3 regions of the Paenibacillus sp. FSL H3-0310 genome follow, and region 2 is predicted to be linked to each of the others. Evidence: predicted binding sites of a transcription regulator. Region 2 holds the regulator's gene; each other region holds the start of a gene.
The links. Region 2 encodes LexA, which represses DNA repair genes until DNA is damaged. Its sites were predicted from a motif close to CGAACATATGTTCG; they were not measured.
Positions count from the first base shown of each region.

Region 1 (2,205 bases), 1.3 Mb from region 2:
AGGAAGAGAAAATACTGGAGCAGCGAATTAAGATGTTGGAGAACAAGGTAAGTCCAAGGCTGCCGGGGGTGGAAATCTTATGGTTTTTAATATGGGGTTTTGTCGGTGTATTCATTATTCTAGTTCTTATTGGTGATACAGTTTGTATCTGCATAACAGATTATACAAAAAGGCAGCAAATAACAATAGTAATCCAGGCGTAAGCGAACGAAGAATTGCCGGGACATACTAGATTTGCTGCCTTTTAACTTATGAAGAATAATGATTCTCTTTTAGTCCTCTTTGGGTTCTTGCAATAAAATGGAGAAGGTCCCCGTTTCGTGATCCACCTCAATCGTCTCAATGCCCACGAAATCCGGGATTTCGGGGTGTACTGCATCTACATTATAATCCGGATGAGTCAGTAATAATTCGATTACTTTAATGGCTTCCATGTCGTTCCCCCTCACGAGAAATTCCACCATAAATGAATATGCAGAGAACTATTGCAACTAAGCTTATTATCTCCGTGATCCGTTGCGAATATGTGTCAGTCGTTCTTCGTTTCTTCCCATCACGGCCAATAATTGCCCTTGGAACACACGTCGTTGGATCTGATCAATCCGCTGTAAGGCCAGCTCGGCAGGAACTTGAAATTCTGCTGCGAGATAGGAGATGGCATCCTCCCGTTGCTCAGGCAATGTCATGCGGGAGATCATGGAGTAAGGCATCGCCGCATACAAGATAAAACGCTCGGATTCATCCTCCTGTGCCCGCGTGAAATGCTCTGGCATCAAGGTCTGATTATCACTGCCATGGCGAAGGAGGTGACACAGTTCATGAAGAAACTCTAGCCGTTGAAGATTGGCTGGAAGGCGGTTGTCGATAAACAGGCTGTACATCCCTGCAGACGCTTCAATGCTCTTGCTTCTCACATCCAAATAATGAACCCAGATATTAAGCCGCTCTGCAATATACGATATTGAAATTTGTGAGGGCTGATGAAGATTTAATCGCTTGTATAAATCCTCCGTCCATTTCTCAAGCACAGTCATTTGATAATATGATTTCATGTTCTCCAACTTATTCACCTCGTTTAAAATCACTAATAAATCACTAATGGGATCGTATGTTCGCATAAATGCGCAAAAGAAAAGCCCGAAGGGCTATGTAGAGTAAAAAAATGCTAAGGATACACAGGAACATTCGTTCTCATGTATCCTTAGCATAAAGCAATTACACACTAATATCAAGTGTTTTTCCCAAATTAGGAGCAACGCTTTTGCCCAGCATTTCCACCATGGTTTGGCTCTGGGTTTCAGCCTGATTCTTGGCAATATTCATGACCTGTATCCCAACATTTTGAGCTAAGGATGCTTGGCTCATTGCCATTGATAATGCAGCTATATCCATATTGCACCTCCTTTGTGTATATCCTGTTTATCGACTGTCCACCTTCAATTCATTAGGTGATTGGCATTTGTTTGCCAATTCGCCCAAACGGCTTATCTCCTTTTTACATATCTTGTGCTGTAGTCATTAATCATTAGGAGGAATTGAAAATGGGAATGGAACATGGTTGTGGTTGTAACGTAGGTCCGGTAGTAAGTCCAGCATCAGTAGGTCCGGTGTGTAGTCCTTGGACTTCAACAGGAGCAATTCTGGTACTTTTCATCTTGCTGGTTATCATCACTAAAGCTTGCTTATTCTAAGTTAGCTGATGTGCAGTGTAGCCCCATCTGGCGAATGCCAGGTGGGGCTATTCTGTTGCCTGGGGCTGGTCAGACAGACCGTTATTTAAACATAAATTCTACCCGCGTTCCGTCTGCATAATCCTCCAGCTGATTGCCAACCCAGCTTCCAGCCCCGCGGTTATCGCTTGGCGTTATGTATTCAATGTCGGCACCAATGCCGCCTTCCTCACACATAGCCATTGGCCATTCATCCCGGTCATACCCCTTTTTAGTGGGAATCCCTTTTAAGGACTCTTTACGGTTCTCTTCAGCCTGCTCTCGGTTAATCGTACATGTGGCGGATTCACCTTTCGCAATGGCATCCTGAATATGCTTGGCGGTCTCAGGATAGCGGTCTGATGGGAAGGTTAGCTGAACAACACTCGAATCGGATGGAGACGAGGGGTCTGTAGGCTCTCCATTTTGTTCAAACCAGTAACTAGCCAAAGCAAGTAATGCAACAATGATGAGACTGGAGATCCATTTTTTTACT
Region 1 is NZ_JBBODC010000001.1:1,079,784-1,081,988, forward strand. It holds gene MHH63_RS04860 (hypothetical protein) at 273-434, opposite strand; gene MHH63_RS04865 (ImmA/IrrE family metallo-endopeptidase) at 501-1,052, opposite strand; gene MHH63_RS04870 (YjfB family protein) at 1,216-1,392, opposite strand; gene MHH63_RS04875 (hypothetical protein) at 1,542-1,691, shown strand; gene MHH63_RS04880 (NucA/NucB deoxyribonuclease domain-containing protein) at 1,773-2,205, opposite strand, start outside.
Region 1: the regulator LexA is predicted to act here: its motif matches at 1,102-1,115, upstream of MHH63_RS04865 (ImmA/IrrE family metallo-endopeptidase).

Region 2 (2,205 bases):
ATCAAATACATCCTCTTTGTTGGAGACGGTTGGAGAGACGATTCCCTGAATGCTGCCAAAAGAGGTGAGCAAATTCACTTTTTTTCCACTAGCTTGTTCATCATTTAAAAGTAAACCGGACAGCTTACCCAGTGCATCGACTTTAAAATCGACGAGGGTTCTAATTTTTGAATTATTCAAACTAAACACATCCTTTTCAATTTGCAATCCTGTTAACAATATTCGACATATAATCACCAAACTCCTAGTATGCTAATGAAAAAATACTTACTTATGTAATGACCCCCATTTTTTAATGTGATTTGGGGGTTGCCGAGCCTCCATTCGAATTTAATTTCTTATCGTTACTCGTGTGCCTATAGGGACAATAGCAGCGAGTGCTAACACATCCTCGTTGTACATCCGGATGCAGCCGTGGGACACCTCTTTCCCAATGGAGGAAGGGTCATTGTTTCCATGAATTCCGTAGTGTGGTTTAGACAGTCCCATCCAAAACACACCGAAGGGACCCCCTGGGTCGGGTTGTTTGTTAATAATAGTGAATTCACCCACTGGGGATTGGGTTAACATCTTACCGATGCCGACAGGGAAACCTCTAATCACAATATCATTGTCCAGAAGATATAACATTCGTTGGGTCAGATCTACAATAATTCGGTAGTTGGGCATTATACGCAACACTCCTTTCTAATTAGGATATGAGCAGAACGCCTAAAGGGTTATTCATAGAAAATGGCCATTTTAGCCATTGGGAACAAATGTTCGTAAGTGGTTGGAAAAGCAAAAAAACGTAGAAAAAAGGCTGTTCCGCATATGCGGACCAGCCTTTTATGTTAGAAGTGCATACTTAGTGGATATCTCGAAACAATCCGATGACTCTTCCGAGAATAGTTACGCGATTAAGGCGAAGCGGCTCATAAGCTGGATTCTCCGGCTGAAGCCGTATATGATCACGTTCCTTGTAAAAGGTCTTAACGGTTGCTTCATCTTCTTCGGTCATGGCTACAACGATATCTCCGTTGTCCGCTGTTTGTTGTTGGCGAACAATCACATAGTCACCATTCATAATGCCTGCGTCCACCATACTATCACCCATGACAGACAGCATAAATACTTTGTTGTCACCTACATAGTGAGTAGGAAGTGGGAAGTAGTCTTCGATATTCTCTGTAGCAGTGATAGGTACCCCGGCGGTAACTTTACCTACGACAGGAATCCGTGAGATGGTCTGCGCGAATTGGTGAACATTCTCTGAATCCTCTTGGCCTAGTAATTCTATTGCACGTGGCTTCGTTGGATCTCGACGAATAAGTCCCTTCTTCTCAAGCCGGTCCAAATGACCGTGAACTGTGGAGCTGGAAGCAAGGCCAACAGCTTCTCCAATTTCCCGGACGGAAGGTGGATAACCCTTGCTGCGGACTTCGCTTCGTATAAATTCCAGGATCGCCAGCTGGCGACTTGAAATCTTTGACATTGGAATCAACCCCATATAGTAATGTTTGGGAAAATTATAACATAGAACTACCGTTCGCACAAACATAAGTTCTAACTATTATAAATATTAATCTGCTAGAGTTAAAAAATGGTAGACAAATGATAATAAAATGAACCGCTTGAGTCTCTCGAAAAAAAGAGAACAATTGTTCTGAAATAGTATTGAACAAAACACATGTTCGTGTTATTATAAATTCGAAAGTAAGAACAAGTGTTTGGAGGATGATGATTATGCTAAAATACAGTACATACCGCAGCATCTACGATAAGGCCCCAGTGGTTGAATCTATAGGACATAATGACGTTGCCCGTAATTCCGCTAAGGTGAAAGAGATAACGGAACGTTTGCTTGGAGGGATGATTTCGTTGTTCCGTCAAGATTTCTTTATTAAGTTAATATTGATTTTCGTGCTAGTATTATCTGGCCTAACAGTAGTGGGAAATGTATTTGCAGGATCGACGACTATAATGAAGGAAGAGAAGCGGATTGTGGTTGAACGTGGAGATACACTATGGAGTATTGCCCTTAAGAATAAACCAGCTGATATGAAGACAGTTGTTTATATAGAAGGAATTAAACGTTCAAGTGGGATTAAGAGTAGTCAAATTAACGCTGGAGACATACTTACTTTACCTATTTATTAATTTTCTGAGAACATAATAGAATGACCAGTAGAGCTTGCAGGGAGTAGACCTTGACAAGCTCTTTTT
Region 2 is NZ_JBBODC010000001.1:2,373,178-2,375,382, forward strand. It holds gene MHH63_RS10615 (hypothetical protein) at 1-180, opposite strand, end outside; gene MHH63_RS10620 (L,D-transpeptidase) at 331-669, opposite strand; gene lexA (transcriptional repressor LexA) at 848-1,474, opposite strand; gene MHH63_RS10630 (LysM peptidoglycan-binding domain-containing protein) at 1,726-2,139, shown strand.

Region 3 (2,205 bases), 1.3 Mb from region 2:
GTCACGAACGGCTTTGCGCAGAACATCTTTGACGGTTTGGGCATCATGGATTTTTCGAAAAAGAAGCTGAGGCGCTGAGGCATCATCAGAAAATACAGTTAATGATCCAATGCCAAGCATCCGGTCCATGATAGACTGTTTTACGGATAAATCGCGTACGCGCAGCAATTCGATTTCTTCAACATTTTTACCGATAAGTCCGGTCTTTACCATAATACGCTGACTTGTAATGGTATATGAAGTTGTGTTAAGTCCTACGATTCCTTTGAGTCGATCCGAGATGCCGGCAGGTTTGCCTTTCCAGAGCACGACTTCTTGAATGACATGATTATTATCTACTGTGGGTCGATGAGCGGTTACTGGAGCGGTACCGTCAAGGCTGGTTCCACATTCTCCACAAAATTTAGCGCCCTGCTTGTATTCCGCTCCACAGGTGGTGCAATAAGGCATAAATACTCTCCTTTCCTGATCACAATTAAAATAATTATAACATAACAGTCATTTTACATATATTTCATTTGCGCTTTACACAAACCGACATTATCCTGTTAAGTGGAGGGATAAATAATGAAAAAAGCTTTACTAATAGGAATGCTGATGATGACTGTCATCCTTAGCGCCTGCAGCAATAATTCAACTTCATCGGCACCTGCCACGGAGGAAGAAGTGCAGGAGACCGTGCAAAACTTCTACAATGAAATGTCTAAACTTGAAGAGTCAGGAAAAACTTCTTTAGCGGAGTTCAACGAAGCCATTGCTGGTTATTCAGCAGGAGATCTCACGGACAAGCAATTGGAGAAGAAAATTAAGCAATTCCAGAGTACCGCAACTGATTTATCGAATCAAGCCGAGAAAGTAAAAATTTCCTCCAGCTTGCCGGAAGACATTCGTAAGTTGCTCGAAGAGTCTAAAGTTGCCTTTGAAAGTGCTTATTCTTTAAAAGAAGAGGCCTCTCAAGGTGCTGATTCCGCAAACGTTACGGCTGAGCAATTTAATGAATTGAATCAGAACGCTGATGTAGCGATGTTATTCGGTATTTCCAAGCTTAACGAGGCAAGAGAAGCAACAGGACTTATAGATTCCGAAGGTCAGGCTACCTCAGAGTCTGGGGACGTTGTTCAAGAATAAATCAAATCAGGCGCTGCGCAGTTTATCTGTCAGCGTCTTTTTGCTGCGAATTTTATCTTGAATAGATATACATTAATATACATCTTTTGAATAAAGAGTGACCCTTAAAAAGGTATCTTTTTCCTGATTATTGATTAATATGCGAAGATGCGGATATAATACAAACATACGTTCGTGTTCAGAGGAATAGATATATAATTAAGGAGGGGTTACCATGGGCAAAAAGCTGGAGAAAAACGGGCTGTGGGAAAGCAGCCGCATGATGCTGCCGGAGCATAAGATACGAATTATAAGAGATGAACGGGAAACGCTGCGCCGCATCAAGCCTATTCTGGATGAGCAGAAGCTGGAGGAGATTGAATGTACACTGGCTTTGTCGTTGCGGAGTCATGTACGAGTGACAGTTGTTCTTTTTGACCCTTTTGAAAATACGATGTTAAGTGGTTTTGTGACTTCCATTCACACCCACTCGCGTGAGTTTAAGCTGCAGTGGGCGGAGGAATGGAAGTGGATCGATGTGGATGATATTGTCGAGGTCTACATCGTTTAATGCTGAGAACCGTTGCCTTCGCTTTTCTCATAAGCGATTAAGGTAACGGTAGGATTACCGGTCAGATGTGCAATGGAAGCTTCAGCATTCCGAATAATTTCCAGTGCTTCTTCCTGTTCACTAAGGGCTGCAACTTTATAGCTATCGCTATGAATATCCATATGTCTCCCACCTTTCGTTAAATATTTTGTCCTTTTTTGTGGAAATCATCCTAAAGGGGACAGGGGTACAGGCAAATAGGGCAGCGGCATCATTGAATATACCAAAGGGGTGATTCTATGCTGACTTTGGAGCAATTGAGGGAAAAATCCGCGGCGCGTCTGGTCGGGCTTCATCCTGTCTTGGCGGCAGGTGCGAATGTTTTGATTCAGCAAAGCCATGCGAGAGGAGTCCCTATCGTTATTACTCAGGGTCTACGGACCATTGCTGAGCAAAATGCTTTGTATGCGCAGGGTAGAAGCAAACCAGGACCGATAGTTACCAACGCTAAAGGCGGTACCAGCTATCATAATTATGGTCTTGCGTTT
Region 3 is NZ_JBBODC010000001.1:1,084,276-1,086,480, forward strand. It holds gene MHH63_RS04895 (PH domain-containing protein) at 1-450, opposite strand, end outside; gene MHH63_RS04900 (hypothetical protein) at 568-1,128, shown strand; gene MHH63_RS04905 (YolD-like family protein) at 1,343-1,678, shown strand; gene MHH63_RS04910 (hypothetical protein) at 1,675-1,839, opposite strand; gene MHH63_RS04915 (M15 family metallopeptidase) at 1,957-2,205, shown strand, end outside.
Region 3: the regulator LexA is predicted to act here: its motif matches at 1,290-1,303, upstream of MHH63_RS04905 (YolD-like family protein).